4 regions of the Nonomuraea sp. NPDC051298 genome follow, and region 3 is predicted to be linked to each of the others. Evidence: riboswitches for the same ligand, from Rfam matches in the RefSeq annotation. Region 3 holds a riboswitch; each other region holds the start of a gene.

Region 1 (3,885 bases), on a different contig from region 3:
ATTTCGCTCCAGCCACGGAAGCGCTCCGAGTCCTCCTGAGGCACTCCGAGCATCTCGCTGATCACCGTGACCGGCAGCGGGTACGCCAGCCCTTCCACGAGGTCGGCCTCCTCGGGCAGCGTGTCGATCAGCCCGGCCGTGACCGCCTCGACGCGCGGGCGCAGCCGTTCGATCATGCGTGGGGTGAAGGCCCTGCTCACCAGCGCGCGCAGCCTGGTGTGGTCGGGCGGGTCCATCCACAGGAACGACTCAACGGGCTGACCTGGGTCTCTGCCGGGCCCGCCGCCGGGGCCGCGGCCGAAGCGCGGGTCGCGCAGCAGCGTCGCGCACAGCTCGTGGGTGGTGGCGACGAGCAGGCCGACGGGCGTACGGAAGAGGGCGCCGCGAGCGCTCATCTCGCGGTAGCGCGCATATGGATCGCGCAGAAACTCCCGATCGAACGGATCGAAACCCAGGACGTCGGCCGGGCTCGTCGACGGCTGATCCGGAACGGCGGAAGGCTCGACGAGATCGCTCATCGTGGACCGATCGATGCCGACATATCGCGAGTACGTCACACATTTCGGATCATGTCAATAGTGCTCGTCAAGAGTGGCGATTGTCATGCTTGACGACCTTTCCGCGATGCGTTTACCGTCTGCGAGGAGCGACTTGGGCCCGGTCGAGAGGCCCAAGTTCTGCTGTTGGGGGGGAGGGCTCCCGATGGATGTGCTCACTGAAGGCGTTGAGCTGAGCCATGCGGATCTGGCGCTGCTGGCGGAGCTGGCCAAGGGGGTCACGGTAGACCGGGTGGGCAGACGACTGGATATCAGCGGTCGTACGGTACGCCGAAGGCTGCGGGGCATCTGCGACCGCATCGGCGTGGCCACGGCGATCGAGGCCGTGGCCTGGGCGGCCCGCCGCCAGTTGATCTAGCGACGGGAGATCCGGTCGATGCCGGGCTCAGTCGGCGATGCGTACCGCACCGGCCCACGGACGCCCCTCGATCGAGGCGATCCGTACGACGTCGCCGGTCTGCGGCGCGTGCACCATCATGCCGCCGCCGAGGTAGATGCCCACGTGGTGCAGGTCGTTGTAGAAGAACACCAGGTCGCCTGGCCGCAGCTCGGAGCGGTCGATGTGCCTGCCCGCGGTCCACTGGCTGCCGGTGTAGTGCGGCAGCGAGATGCCCACCTTCTGGTAGGCGGCCATGACGAGGCCGGAGCAGTCGTAGGAGCTGGGCCCTTCCGCGCCCCAGACGTACGGCTTGAGCTGTTGCGTGAGTGCCCAGCGGGCGGCCTGCGCGGCCTTGCCGCCGCCCGCGATCGGCAGGTTGACGCGCTGGGCCCGCGTGCCGGACCGGCCCGCCTCGCCCAGGGCCCGCTTGAACAGGTTGCTCTCGACCTTGGTGACGAGTTTGGTGATCTTGTCGCGCTTGGAGTCGAGGTCGCCGACGAGCTTCTCGACCTCCTCGATGCGCGTCTCGGCGCCGGCCTGGGCGCGCTCAGCGGCCTCCCTGGCCTTGGCCACCTGGTTGACCTGCTCGCCCTGCTGCTGCTCCAGCACGTACGTGGTGGCGGCGCTGTCGAGGAAGGTGTCGGGGTCGACGGAGGTGGTGAACGCCAGTGCCCTGCTCAGCCCGCCGGTGATGTAGGCGTTCTCGGCGAGCAGGGCGGCCTTGGCGCGCTTGGCCGCGAAATCGGCCTGACTGGTCGCCAGCGTCTTCTGTGCGGCGTCGGCGGTCTTCTTGGCGGCCTTGAGCTTCTCCCGCTGGCCGTTGTAGTCCTCGGACAGCGTCTCGATCTCCGTGTGCATCTGCTCGACCTGCTTGGCCAGGTCCTGCAGCGAGGGCTTGGGGTCGGCGGACGCCGAGCCGACGGGGACGGCGATCAGGAACGCGGCGACTGTGACACTTACCACACCGAAGGGGCGTGGTCGCCGCGCCTGTTCACGAGGGCGGGCGTGCTTGCCCGCCGACTGCCTCCCGCGGTTGAGCGTGCGCTTCACCAACCAGCTCCTCTCGTCGACGCCTACCGGGTTAGCTGGCGGGTTCGGGCCGGAGCAGCCCTACCGAACGGGTCGGATTCACCCCAGTTGGTGGCGCTGGGAGGACGTCACCGGCGGGTCCCCGGCTCCCCTTGCGGGGATTGGGCGGGTTCGCCGCCTGCGACACGCGGCGAACATCGTCGCTGGACACTAATGCACTCCAGGTTCGGGCTCAACCAGAACTGCCGAGTCTGTAGAGGTTTCACAACTGAAGGGTCACAAGGTGATCTCGTGCCCAACCGTGCCGAACTGACTTTATGTCCTCTTTGCCGTTGGTTCCGCCGGAACGAGGGTGCACGCGGGTTTCGTGCACACATGGCCACCCGATGTAACAAGATAGGCCGAGACATGGGAGTTAGGGCTGAGCCGTAATGACATCTGTACCCTGGAGAGCCATGGAGCAGGTGGCGGAACTGACGATGCCGGAGACCGCGGTGGTGGTCAGGCGTGCCCGCACGCCCGACGTGCGCTCGGTCAGACGTCTCGTCGACACCTACGCGGGCGCCGGTCCGCGGCTCCTGGAGAAGGCCACGGTGACCCTGTACGAAGACGTACAGGAGTTCTGGGTGGCAGAGCGGGGCGGGCAGGTTGTCGGCTGCGGTGCGCTCCACGTGCTTTGGGAAGACCTCGCCGAGGTCCGCACCGTCGCCGTGGATCCAGAGTGCCGGGGCAAGGGCGTCGGCCATCGGATCGTCTCGGCGCTCATACAGCAGGCGACGGATCTGGGTCTGCGACGTGTATTCTGTCTGACTTTTGAGGTCGACTTCTTCGCGAGGCACGGCTTTCGCCCTATACAGGGCACGCCGGTCTCTCCAGAGGTGTACGCCGAACTCCTGGCCTCGTACGACGAGGGCGTGGCGGAGTTCCTCGACCTGGAACACGTGAAACCGAACACCCTGGGCAACACCCGCATGCTGCTCCATCTGACATCGGGTGACGCGGACCCTGACCTGATGGAAAGGTGATTGTTGATACCTATGTCGATACGTTGGGCAGCACAGGCATGTGTCCTGACACGTGCCACATGCGCACTCGAAGCGAGGTGACACGGTGAGTACCGGACAGCCGCCGTATCCACAGGACCCATCCGGCGAGAATTCTGCACCCGGCACCCCGTACGGGCAGCAGAACGCGGGCCGCCACCCCGGCGAACCCGACCCGGACGCGACTGTGATCGGCTACCGGGCGGACGACGCCTATGGGCAGCAGCCCCAGTACGGACAGCAGCAACAGCAGCACGGCTACGGCCAGCAGCAGCCCCAATACGGTCAGCAGCAGTACGGCCAGCAGCAGCCCTCGCAGCCCGGCTACGGGCAGCAGGGTTACGACCAGGGCTACGGCCAGCAGGGCTACGGTCAGCAGCAACAGCAGCAGTACGGCTACGGCCAGCAGCCCCAGTCGGGCCAGCAGCCGCAGTACGGGCAGCAGGGCTACGGCCAGCAGCAGCAGTCGCAACCCGACTACGGCCAGCAGTACGCCCAGCAGCCCCAGTCCCAGCCCGACTACAGCCAGCAGCAGGGCTACGGCCAGCAGGGTTACGGCCAGCAGCCCCAGTCGGGCCAGCAGTACGGTCAGCAGCCGCAGTCCCAGCCCGACCACGGGCAGCAGGGCTACGGCCAGCAGGCGCAGTCGGGCCAGCAGTACGGTCAGCAGGGCTACGGCCAGCAGCAGGGCTACGGCCAGCAGCAGCAGTCGCAGCCCGGCTACGCCCAACCCGGCTACGGCCAGCAGGCCGGCTACGGCGACCAGCAGCAGTACGGCCAGCAGGCCGGCTACAGCGACCAGCAGCAGTACGGCCAGGCCGCCTACGGGCAGCCGCAGGCGTACGGCCAGGGCGGTTACGGCCAGCAGCCCGGCTAC
Region 2 (3,885 bases), on a different contig from region 3:
CACGATCGCCGTGAGCACCACGACGCCGAGGATCGTCCGCACCCACCAGGGGCCTTTGAGGCGGCCCAGCACCTTGGCCCCGAACGGGGTGGCCACCAGGACCGCCGCGAAGATGATCGTGAGCGCCAGCGAGAGGTAGCTCGGCAGGCTCGTGGCCGCGTCGAACGCCTGCGACCTGGCGATCTGGGCGGCGCTGAAGTCGCGCGCCGGATCGGGCGGGCCGCCGGTCAGCACGTGCCAGGGGGTGCTGAACGCGGCCACGGCCACGATCACGAGGGCGAGCAGCGCCAGCGCGATCCCGGCCTGCCGTCGCAGCGCGCCGTTCCCTGACGCCGCCACGGCCGCCTCCCCCGTCCCTCCCGCGCCGCCGGAGGCCGCCGCGTCGCCGCCGGGCTCCGGCCCCGAGCGGGACTCACCCCACGCGTGCCGCTCGCCTCCCAGGTCCGCGTCCGACCCCGAACGCCCGTCCGCGCCTGAGTGCGCGTCGCCGTCGGAGTGTGCGGCACCGTCAGAGTGTGCGGCACCGTCAGAGTGTGCGGCACCGTCAGAGTGTGCGGCACCGTCAGAGTGTGCGGCACCGTCAGAGTGTGCGGCGCTCACCCCTACGGCGGCCATCTCTCCGTCCGGCACGTCGCGTTCGCGCGTCCCGGCCGCCGACGTCTCCGCCTCTCGCGCGCCCGTCACCGGCGTCTCCGCTTCCGGCCTGCCGGTGTCGTGCGGCGCGTCTTCCTCATCTCGCCGTTCGCTCATCTGCCTCCCCTTCACACGAGCTGATCCCGCACGTACTCGCGCCACCGCGCCGTCAGCGTGGCGACGGAGAGGCCCAGTGAGGCGAGCGCCCGATCGACGCCCGCCCGCTGGGCCGCACGGTAGAGCCTCACCAGGGTCCCCTCACCGAACCGGTCAGCGAAGAAGCGACACGCCAGCCAAGCCTCCTGGTACGCACGCGCGAGCCGGACCGGGTCGGACCCGTCCGCCGCGAAAGCCGCAGGTCCGGGCAAAGCGCTCGGCAGGCGCCCGGCCCGCGCCTCGGCCGCCAGTTCGGCCGCCGCCGTGGCGACGGGCAACCCGGCGTCGCGGTAGGCCACGTAGTCCGCGAACCCCTCGTAGAGCCAGACCGGCAGGCCCTCGGTCCCGGCCACGACGTGGGTCAGCTCGTGGGTCAGGACGATGTCCTTGCCGGTGGGGTTGAGGGTGGCGAAGAGTTCGGGGACGACGATCACGCGCCCACGGTCGGCCACGGCGGCCAGGCCGTCGAGCCGGTCCACTCCGGCCAGCGCGGCGGCCTCGCGGGCGGACGCCGGAACGACGACGAGCGGTCGTACCCGCCCGCCCAGGACGGCGGAGACACGGAGCCCGGCCGCATCCGCCCTCCGGGCCAGATCAGCGAGCCCGGCGGCGTCGTGCCCGGCGGGCTCATGCCCGCCGGAGTCACGCCCGGCAGAGTCATGCCCGGCCACCACGGAGTGCCTGCCCCGGCTGACGACCGTGCGGCCGGGCCACAGGTCGCGCATCTCCGGGGGCAGGGCAGAGGGATCGGGAAGCGGTGCCGCGCCCGGAACCAGGAGCAGGAGGACGGCCACCACGGCTCGTCGGCTCACCTGCTCGGACACGGGGCCGATCGTAGCCGCCCGGCACTCGTGCCCGCGCTTGCGCGAATCCACGGCCACCGCCCGGCAACCACCACGTGCGCTTGCGCGGACTCACGGCCGCCGCTTGGCAACCACCACGTGCGCTCGGGCGGATTCACGGCTACCGCTTGGCAACCACCACGTGCGCTCGGGCGGATTCACGGCTACCGCTTGGCAACCGCCACGTGCGCTTGGGGGAGTTCGCGGCTGCCGCTTGGCAGCCGCCACGTGCGCTTGCGCGGATTCGTGGCCACCTCCAGGTCACCGCCTCCACCGCCTGGCAGCCGCCGCAGCCGCGTGCTGCGGGGGCGGATTCGCGGCCGCCCGTGGGGACAGGCGAGAGCCCCGCCCGGATCGGGGGGAATCCGGGCGGGGCTTCTTCACATGCCGGGACGGACCGCGCCGACGAAAGACGACTTGCGCCATCCGTCCAGCTTGTCGATGCGTACCCGTTCACCCGTCCGTGGTGAATGGATCATCTTGCCCTTGCCGACGTACATGCCCACGTGGCCGAGCCCGCTGAAGAACAGCAGGTCACCTGGCTTGAGGTTGCGCCAGGAGATCTTGTTCCTGATGCGGGCGAACTGGCTGCTCGCCACGCGCGGGAGCTTGACGCCGGCCTTCTTCCAGGCGAACAGGACGAGGCCGGAGCAGTCAAACGAACCAGGCCCTGTGCCCCCGTACCGATACGGGTCACCGATCTGGTCCTTGGCCGCGGCGACGGCCTTGCGGGCCTTCGCCTGTTGCCGGGCGACCTTGGCGGCCCGTTGCCGGGCAGCCGTGGCCGTCTTCGAGGCGCCGGCGGTGGTGGCCACCGTCGCCGTCGTTCCGGCCGAGTCGCTCGTCGTCGTCGCCTGAGCCGTGGGGGCATGGAGGACAAGACCTCCGGCCGTCACGGTCATCGTGAGTGCTACGCCGCTCAGGGCGAAGCGGGACAGGCGGGGGTTCTGCAGGGAGGTGGACAGGATTTCTCCTCGCGTCTTCCACGAACGCCTACCGGGTTAGCTGACGGATTCGGGCCTGGAAGTAGCCCTACGGCGCGACTCGCGCGCCGACTCACCCCTGATCCCTCGGGAAGAAACGGGATCGCTGGGTCCCCGGCTCCGTGCCTCATGACTGCACGGATTCGGCAGGTCGCCGCCCGATGAGGGTGCTGCTCCTCGAGGGGTATCGGGGGCGACCGGCGGATCTTTGTCTGTCTCACATCGGGAGGACCGATGCCGGTTCGCGGGGGACATGGCTTGTGCACCGCGACGACGCCAGAAGCTACGCCGAAGGTTCAAGGATCGGCAAAGCGCACACCGGGCTGTAAAGATCAGACAGAGGGTGATGTCAGAGCTGAAACCCCTGCTGGAACCCCAAGCTTCGTTACCAGAATGTGACCCTGCTCACACTTGGACACGTCCAAGATTGTCAGGTCCCAGACATCCCTTTCGTCACATCCGTCACACCGACGCCGATTCCGCGAACACCCTCGAACGGCCGCCCACCGGTCCGCCATCACCACACATTTCGCGAAATATCGCCACACTCTACGATCCGTCGCCATACCCAAATGGCCTGAAGAAAGCCCGGTCCTGCCCCGGAGATCAACATAGCTACTATGGTGGATAGTAGCGAAGTCGAAGCGCCTCCGCCGGGGACAGCCGGTGACGAGGACCGAGCGGGAAGCCGGAAGTCAGCGCCGCGCACGAGCGACTCACGCACGAGCGTCCAGCCGCACGCCCACCCCCTACCCTTGACGCGCCGACATTTCGGCGATCGGCTCCGGGGGCGCGAAGAGGCGTAGAAAGCGTTCCGCGGTGGCCCGCGGTCCGGCCAGGGTGAGGTCACCCCGGGTGAGGACGTCGTCGAGAGTGCGGGCGCGGCCGAGCACGGCGGCCAGGGTCTGCGGGCTGGTCTCGATGACCAGGTCCGCCTGTGGCAGGCCGGAGTCGACGCGGGCCAGGTGGAGGCGGTCACGGTCCACCCGCAGCAGGAAATGGTGCTCGCCGAGCCGCAGGCCAACGGCGAGGTGGAGCGCTTCGCCGACAGCGGGCGCGAACAGGGCCTTCAGCGACAGGGCGGCGGAATCGGCGCTGAGCGGGGCACCGTGTGGCAGCGAGGGGGAGCGGCTGCTCCAGCGGGCGAGGTCGGTGACGATGGGCTCCAGTTCGGCGCCCCAATCGGTCAGTTCGTAGATCCAGGAGCCGGCGGGCGGGGAGAGCTTGCGGCGCCGCACGATGCCGGCGTCCGTAAGCTCGCGCAGGCGCTG
Region 3 (3,885 bases):
GGTCATCATCATGTCGGGCGGCCCGGCGATGAACTTCGTGCTCGCCTTCGTCTTCTTCAGCATCCTGCTGGTCGGCATCGGCCTGCCCACCTGGGCCCCGATCGTCTCGCCCGACACCAACACGTGCGTGATCCCGATCTCCGAGCAGCGTACGCAGTGCACCGCCGCCGACAGGCCCACGCCGGCCGCCCAGGCGGGCATGAAGCCCGGCGACCGCATTGTCTCCTTCAACGGCCAGCAGATCGGCTCCTGGGACCAGGCCACCCGCCTCATCCGCTCCCACGGCGCCGGCGCGGTGCAGGTCGGCATCGTCCGCGACGACAAGCCGATGACCCTCGACGTCACGCTCATCGTCCAGGACCGGCCCAACGCCGAAGACCCCAGCAAGATCGACAAGAACGTGGGCTTCCTCGGCGTGCTGCCCACCGAGGTCATGGAGAGGCAGAGCATCGGCCAGGTCGTCGGCTACATGGGCGAGCTGACGGGCCGGGTGGCGGCCTCGCTGCTCAACCTGCCGGAGAAGATGGTCGGCGTCTGGCACGCGGCCTTCTCCGGTGACGAACGCGACCCCGAGGGCCCGGTCGGCGTGGTCGGGGCGGGTCGCATGGGCGGTGAGATCCTCGCCTCCGACCTGTCCACCGAGAAGAAGATCGCCATCTTCGTCAATCTGCTGGCCGGCTTCAACCTGGCGATCGGCATGTTCAACCTCATCCCGCTGCTGCCCCTCGACGGCGGTCACATCGCCGGAGGGCTCTGGGAGGGCATCAAGCGGGCCTACGCCAAGGTCATGCGGCGGCCCGAGCCCGGCTACGTGGACATCGCCAAGGTGCTGCCGCTGACGTACGCGATCGCGATCGTGATGATGATCATGGCGGGCCTGCTCGTCTACGCCGACCTGGTCAACCCGCTCACGCTGACGAACTGAGGCCGCCGTGGACACCGTCGACCGGCTTCGGGCCCTCTGCCTGGCCCTGCCGGAGACCACCGAACGGCTCTCCCATGGGGAGCCGACGTGGTTCGTCCGGGGGAAGAAGACGTTCGTGATGTTCGCCGACCACCATCACGACGACCGCCTGGCCTTCTGGTGCGCCGCGCCCGCCGGGGTGCAGGAGGAGCTGGTGGCGGAGGCGCCCGAGCGGTTCTTCCGCCCGCCGTACGTGGGGCACCGGGGGTGGCTGGGGGTCTACCTCGACGTCCCGCTGATCGACTGGGACGAGGTGGCGGAGCTCGTCACCGACGCCTACCGCCACATCGCACCCAAGTCGCTCGTCGAACGCCTGCCCTGACCTCCCTGTCGCAGGCCGCGATCAGTACATCGAGATGTGCACGTGGTCGTAGTGGTTCTCGGTGATGCTGCCGCGGTCGGACATCGTGCTCCAGCCGGAGCCCTGGTTGATCCGCTGCCGCCAGATCACGTACTTGACGCCGAGTTTGTCCTTGTTCTTCAGCGCCCACTCGGCGATCCGGTCGCCGAGCGCGTTGTTGGCGTCGCTGGGCATCGAGCCGCCCGTGCTCATCATGAAGTCGCAGGCGCGGCCGAGCGGGTGCTCGCCGCTCGAGCCCGAGCGGAAGCACCCCACCGCGAACGGCAGCGCGAAGTTCTTGTCGAGCTGCTCCTTCATCAGCCGGGTCCGCGCGGTGATGTTGTCGGACCCGTTCGGCAGCTCGGGCGCCCAGGAGCCGTCGGAGTTGCGCCCGGTCCCGTACGGCACCAGGTCCTCCAGCTTCTTCCTGATGTCCTTGATGACGTCCTCGGCCTCGTCGCGCTGGCCGGCCACCTCGGCCGTGTCGGACTTGATCCGCGAGGCCAGCGCGGCGGCCTCCTCGCTGGCTCTCTTCTTCTCGTCGCGGGCCTTGGCCACGCTGTCCACGACCGCCTGCTGCTCGGCGGTGAGCTGTTCGAGCAGGGCCGCGCTGGCAGCGTCGGTCGGGAGCATGAAAGAGGTCAGCGACAGGTCGCCGGTCTGGTAGCGCAGGCGCGCGATCTCGGCGACCCGCTGCTCGGCCGTGGTCACGGCCTGCTCGGCGGCCGCCGCCTTGGCCTGGGCCGTCTTGGCGGCCTCCTGCGCCTTGGCCAGCTCGACGCGTTTGAGGTTGTACTTCTCGATGAGCTTGTCGACCTTGGCGTTCAGCTCCTTGAGCTGGGCGCGGAGCTGGGCCTCCGTCGGCTTGGGGGCGGCCGACACCCTGATCGACGGTGAGGTGGACGCCGAGGCCGGGGCCGCGGGGAGGGCGGCGACGGCGATGGCGCTGATGAGACCGATGGCAAGACTCGCGGGGGACGAAGCCGCCACGTGGATGTTTCCTCTCCCTCTGCCGGCCGGGTTAGCTGACGGGTTCGGGTATGGGAGCTGCGTTTCCCTACCGCCTGAGCGGATTCACCCCGGGTGTGATTGGGTCCCCGGCTCCCGGGCACGGCGCCCGGGATTAGGCACGCAACGGCTGTTACGGCCGGTGCATATCGGGATATTAGTGGTAGATCACCGGTAATGCGACCTTAAGTAGAAATCTATTAGTGATCTACTTGTGATCGGAGCATGCGTGCGGCCTCCTCCGGCAGCACGTCGTTGACGAACGCCCCCATCGCCGACTCCGACCCGGCGAGGTACTTCAGCTTGCCGGCCGCCCGCCGGATGCTGAACAGCTCCAGGTGCAGATAGGCCAGCTCCCTGCCGGTACGCACGGGCGCCTGGTGCCAGGCCGAGACGTACGGCATCACCACCCCGAACAGCCCGTCGAACGCCCGCAGCACCGAGGTGTACAGCGGCGCGAACGCCGCCCGCTCCTGCTCGGTGAGCGCCGCGAGGTCGGGCACCTGCCGGTGCGGATAGAGATGCACCTCGAACGGCCACCGCGCGGCGGCCGGCACGAAGGCCGTCCACAGCTCGTTGGCGGCCACCACCCGCGTCCCCGCCGTGCGCTCGGCGGCCAGCACGTCGGCGAACAGGTTGCCCGGCCCCCGGTGCCGCGCCGCCGCGCCGAGGTGCAGCCTGGTCCTGGGCGTGACGTACGGGTAGGCGTAGATCTGGCCGTGCGGGTGGGCCAGCGTGATGCCGATCTCCTCACCCCGGTTCTCGAAGCAGAACACCTGCTCCACGCCGTCGATCCCGGACAACTCGGCCGTACGGTCGGCCCACGCCTCCATGACCAGCGCCACCTGGGCGTCGGAGAGCCTGGAGAAGGAGGAGGAGTGGTCGGAGGTGAAGCACACCACCTCGCACCGCCCCACCCCCGGACGGACCTCGCTCAGCCCGCCCGCCTCCCCATAGGCCCCGAAATTTCCGGAGAAGGAGGGGAACCGGTTCTCGAAGACCACCACGTCGTAGTCGTACGCCGGGATCTCCGACGGCCGCGTGGGCGACGACGGGCACAGCGGGCACTCGGCCGTGCCACCGCTCGGCAGGAACGTACGCGTCTGCCGGTGCCCGGCGATCGCGATCCACTCCTCGGTCAGCGGGTCGTAGCGCAGTTCGGAGGCGACCGGCCGGGGATCGAGCGTGCGCCGGTCGATCGCGCTCCGGTCGGCGTCGTCGCGCCGGTCGAAATAGATCAGCTCCCGGCCGTCGGCCAGGTGGGTGATGGTGCGCTTCACGGCGAGCCCTCCGCGATGATCAGTTCTCCGGCCCGTTCGGCCAGCTCGGTACGTGCTTCCTCGGGCAGCCCGGCGTCGCTGATGACCACGTCGGCCTCGCTCAGCTCGGCGATGGTGCTGATGCCCACCGTGTTCCACTTGGTGTGGTCGGCCGGGACGACCAGCCGGCTCGCCGCCGTGACCAGCTCTCTGTCGGTCTCCGACTCCAGCAGGTTGGGCGTGGTGAACCCGGCCCGCACGCTCATCCCGTGCACGCCCAGGAAGAGCGTGTCCACGTGCAGGCGGCGGATCGC
Region 4 (3,885 bases), on a different contig from region 3:
CAAGGAGGGCCGGGTCGCGGGAGCCGGCCTCGACGTGTTCTCCAAGGAGCCGTGCACCGACAGCCCGCTGTTCGAGCTGGACCAGGTCGTCGTCACGCCGCACCTGGGCGCCTCCACGCACGAGGCCCAGGAGAAGGCCGGCACCCAGGTCGCGCGGAGCGTGAAGCTGGCGCTGGCGGGCGAGTTCGTGCCCGACGCGGTCAACGTCGAGGGCGGCGCCGTGGCCGAGGACGTCAAGCCGGGCCTGCCGCTGGCCGAGAAGCTCGGCCGGGTCTTCACCGCGCTGGCCGGCGAGGTGGCCACCAAGCTCGACGTCGAGGTGCGCGGTGAGATCGCCGCCCAGGACGTACGGGTGATCGAGCTGGCCGCGCTCAAGGGCGTGTTCGCCGACGTGGTGGAGGAGCAGGTCACCTACGTCAACGCGCCGCTGCTGGCCAAGGACCGCGGCATCACGGTCGAGCTGGTGACCAGCTCCGAGAGCCCCGACTGGCGCAACGTGGTGACCGTGCGCGGCGTGCTCGCCGACGGGCGTACGGTCTCGGTGTCCGGCACGCTCTCCGGGCCCCGCCAGATCACGAAGATCGTCGAGGTCAACGGCTACGAGATGGAGATCGAGCCGACGGCCCACCTGTGCTTCCTCACCTACACCGACCGTCCCGGCATCGTCGGCGTGGTCGGCCGGCTGCTCGGGGAGCACGGCATCAACATCGCGTCGATGCAGGTGGCCCGGGACGTCAAGGGCGGCAAGGCGCTCATCGCGCTGACCGTCGACTCCGCGATCCCCGCCGACATCGTCGAGCAGATCGTGACCGAGATCGGCGCCGAGAGCGGCCGCTCGGTGGACCTGGAGGACTGACCTCCTGCTCTTCCGTCCTGTCAGGGCCGTCACCCGATCCCGGGTGGCGGCCCTTTCGGCGTCTCAGCATGCGAGATACTAGGACATCCAACGAGATGCCTCGGGTACTGTGGCAGTGATGCGCCAGGTACTCGTACTCATTACCTGCCGCGGCGGGGCCTGTTAGGGCAGGTCGACGGCTCGCCGCGGAGATCGGCGCCTGTGTCGGCCAGTAAGTCCCCCAGTGAGTCCTACGCCCGGTCCGCGAGATCAGGCCCGGTCGGATTCGCGACCGGAGTCCGGCTTCCCCTCCTTTGGAACGCGTCCGCGAGAAGAGATGAGTCACATGTACGAGATGTATGCCTGGAACCGTGCCGAAGACCACGACGACGAGGCGGCCGAGGCCGTGCAGATCGCGCTGGACCGTCGCGACAACGGCGGCGCCCCCCAGAACTCCAGCCGGTAGGGCCCTGCCCCGTCCGTGCCGCTCCTGGTGACGCGGCGGCATGTCCGCACGTCAGGCCGGTGACAGGGGTACCGACACCTCCCTCCACGGATACGCAGAGTGCTGATAGCGTCGCGCTGCGTATTCGTTCGAGGTGGAGGTTCCCCATGTACGCTGCCCTGATCCGGCGCGCCGCCGCAGTCGCCCTGCCCGTCGTGGCCGGCGCGGCCCTGTTCGTCACCCCCGCCCACGCGCAGGCGGCCGAGCTGCACATCGTCAAGCACAACCTGCCCGCGGGCACCACCGAGCGCTGGGTCCTGACGTGCCACCCCGACGACGGGACGCACCCCGACCCGTTCGCCGCCTGCGACCGGCTCCGCCGCATCGGCGGTGACCTGGAGCGGATCAGGTTCCGGCCCGACGTGCCCTGCCCGCGGATCTTCGACCCCGTCCGGGTCGAGATCAACGGCTGGTTCTACGGTCAGCACAAGCACTTCGACGAGCACTACCCCAACCCGTGCTTCGTGGAGAAGATCGCGAGCCCGATCGTGCCCTGACCGGGAGTGATCGCATCCGCGCCGGGGCTTTGATCGACGGCCTGGCCAGGGGTGAGGGAGCACGGGCGGCCCCGTCCGCGCACGGGGCCGCCCGTGGCTTTCCGCGCCGGCGGCCCGTCAGAGGGTGGCCGTGACGATGGCGTCGGCGGGGGTCGTGCGCTCTTCGACCACCTTCGCCCAGAGGCGCACCCCCTTGGGGTCCGGCCGGACCGCGCCCACGAACGCGGTTCTGCGCCAGTCCGAGAGCTTCTCCTCCTTCACCACGTCGCCCGAGTGCGGCGAGTGCACCATGTAGCCGGGCTTGGAGATCATCCCGACGTGGCCCAGGTCGCTGAAGAACACCAGGTCGCCGGGCTTGAGCTGGTCCCAGGAGATCTTCCTGGAGAAGGCCGCGTACTGCTCGTTGGTGGTGCGCGGCAGTTCGATGCCGGCCGCCTCGTACGCCCTGAGCATGAGCCCCGAGCAGTCGTAGCCGCTGTCGCTGGTGCCGCCCCACACGTACGGGATGCCGCGCCTGTCCATGGCGAACTTGAGTGCCGTCTTCCAGGCGGGCTTCGGCGCGCTCTGCGCCCGGATGCGCTTGATGTCGTTGACGGTCAGGGTGGTGGGGTCGTCGTCGGTGTCGGCTTTGGCCGTCGTGTGGGCCTTGGCCGTGCGGGCCTGAGCCGCGGAGTGGGCGTCACCCGTGGTGCGGGCCTGGCCTGCGGTGTCGGCCTGAGCTGCGTCGGCCTGAGTGGCGGTGTCGTCCTGGGCCGTGGTGGCGGCCTGTGCCGCGGGGGTGGCCAGGATGAGTCCGGCGGCTCCCGCCGCCAGGACGATGGCGATACGAGACAGAGCACTGTCCTTCCATGAGGCCGGCCGGGTTAGCTGACGGGCTCGGGCCTGGAAGACAGCCCTACGGCGGTGCCGATTCGCCCCTGGGGCTCAAGTGGGTCCCCGGCTCCACGCAGCGGCTGCGTGAATTAGGCCCGACAAACACTAACGAAACGGTCAAGCAGTCGTAAACCCCCCAAAATCGGGCGTCCAGAAAATGAGATGGAGTGTTCGTCAGACGAGACGAGCCGGTAAGGTACCGCCATGGAGTCGCGTAACATCCGCCTGGCCGTCATCCCCGGGGATGGCATCGGCGCCGAGGTCGTCGCCGAAGGGCTCAAGGTCCTGGAAGCCGTGGGCACGAAGATCGAGGCCACGCACTACGACCTGGGGGCCGCACGCTATCACCGCACCGGCGAGACCCTCCCCGACGCGGTGCTCGACGAGCTGCGCGGCTACGACGCGATCCTGCTCGGCGCCGTGGGCGACCCCAGTGTGCCGCCGGGCGTCCTCGAGCGTGACCTGCTGCTGCGGCTGCGGTTCGCGTTCGACCACTACGTCAACCTGCGGCCGGTCAAGCTCTTCCCCGGGGTGCGGACCCCGCTGGCCGGCGCCACGCCCGGCGACATCGACATGATCGTCGTCCGTGAGGGCACCGAGGGCCTCTACGCCGGCACCGGCGGCGCGATGCGTCGCGGCACGCCGCACGAGATCGCCACCCAGGAGTCGCTCAACACCGCCTACGGCGTCGAGCGCGTGGTGCGTTACGCCTTCGAGAAGGCCCGGTCGCGCCCGCGCAAAAAGCTGACCCTCGTCCACAAGACGAACGTGCTCACCTTCGCCGGCGACCTGTGGCAGCGCACGGTCGACCGGGTGGCCGCCGAATATCCCGAGGTCACCACCGACTACTGCCACGTCGACGCGGCCTCGATGTTCTTCGTCACCCAGCCCGAGCGCTTCGACGTGGTCGTCACCGACAACCTGTTCGGCGACATCATCACCGACCTCGGCGCGGCCATCGCGGGCGGCATCGGCCTGGCGGCCAGCGGCAACGTCAACCCCGAGCGCACCTCGCCCAGCATGTTCGAGCCGGTGCACGGCAGCGCGCCCGACATCGCCGGCCAGGGCAAGGCCGACCCCACCGCGACCGTCCTGTCCGTCGCCATGCTCCTCGACCACCTCGGCCTGCACGCCGAGGCGGCCAGGGTCGAGCAGGCGGTCGCCGCCGACCTCGC

Evidence for each region. A riboswitch is a leader RNA that binds a small molecule or an ion and turns the genes downstream of it on or off. The one in region 3 is predicted to bind cyclic di-AMP.
Region 1: another riboswitch for cyclic di-AMP. It lies ahead of ACZ6S0_RS40385 (C40 family peptidase); the one in region 3 lies ahead of ACZ6S0_RS52380 (coiled-coil domain-containing protein).
Region 2: another riboswitch for cyclic di-AMP. It lies ahead of ACZ6S0_RS07535 (C40 family peptidase); the one in region 3 lies ahead of ACZ6S0_RS52380 (coiled-coil domain-containing protein).
Region 4: another riboswitch for cyclic di-AMP. It lies ahead of ACZ6S0_RS17975 (C40 family peptidase); the one in region 3 lies ahead of ACZ6S0_RS52380 (coiled-coil domain-containing protein).

What each region holds. Positions count from the first base shown of each region.
Region 1 is NZ_JBVJIM010000021.1:100,577-104,461, reverse strand. Features, by position in the region: gene ACZ6S0_RS40395 (cytochrome P450) at 1-518, opposite strand, end outside; gene ACZ6S0_RS40390 (LuxR C-terminal-related transcriptional regulator) at 703-915, shown strand; gene ACZ6S0_RS40385 (C40 family peptidase) at 943-1,899, opposite strand; cyclic di-AMP (ydaO/yuaA leader) riboswitch at 1,992-2,143, opposite strand; gene ACZ6S0_RS40380 (amino-acid N-acetyltransferase) at 2,421-2,990, shown strand; gene ACZ6S0_RS40375 (RDD family protein) at 3,076-3,885, shown strand, end outside.
Region 2 is NZ_JBVJIM010000002.1:483,329-487,213, reverse strand. Features, by position in the region: gene ACZ6S0_RS07545 (M48 family metallopeptidase) at 1-339, opposite strand, end outside; gene ACZ6S0_RS07540 (gluzincin family metallopeptidase) at 762-1,613, opposite strand; gene ACZ6S0_RS07535 (C40 family peptidase) at 2,012-2,446, opposite strand; cyclic di-AMP (ydaO/yuaA leader) riboswitch at 2,607-2,773, opposite strand; gene ACZ6S0_RS07530 (winged helix-turn-helix transcriptional regulator) at 3,364-3,885, opposite strand, start outside.
Region 3 is NZ_JBVJIM010000052.1:15,586-19,470, reverse strand. Features, by position in the region: gene ACZ6S0_RS52390 (M50 family metallopeptidase) at 1-925, shown strand, start outside; gene ACZ6S0_RS52385 (MmcQ/YjbR family DNA-binding protein) at 933-1,286, shown strand; gene ACZ6S0_RS52380 (coiled-coil domain-containing protein) at 1,308-2,294, opposite strand; cyclic di-AMP (ydaO/yuaA leader) riboswitch at 2,301-2,444, opposite strand; gene galT (galactose-1-phosphate uridylyltransferase) at 2,513-3,592, opposite strand; gene ACZ6S0_RS52370 (DeoR/GlpR family DNA-binding transcription regulator) at 3,589-3,885, opposite strand, start outside.
Region 4 is NZ_JBVJIM010000005.1:221,163-225,047, forward strand. Features, by position in the region: gene serA (phosphoglycerate dehydrogenase) at 1-856, shown strand, start outside; gene ACZ6S0_RS17970 (SSI family serine proteinase inhibitor) at 1,448-1,837, shown strand; gene ACZ6S0_RS17975 (C40 family peptidase) at 1,955-2,359, opposite strand; gene ACZ6S0_RS17980 (hypothetical protein) at 2,358-2,501, shown strand; cyclic di-AMP (ydaO/yuaA leader) riboswitch at 2,675-2,816, opposite strand; gene ACZ6S0_RS17985 (3-isopropylmalate dehydrogenase) at 2,915-3,885, shown strand, end outside.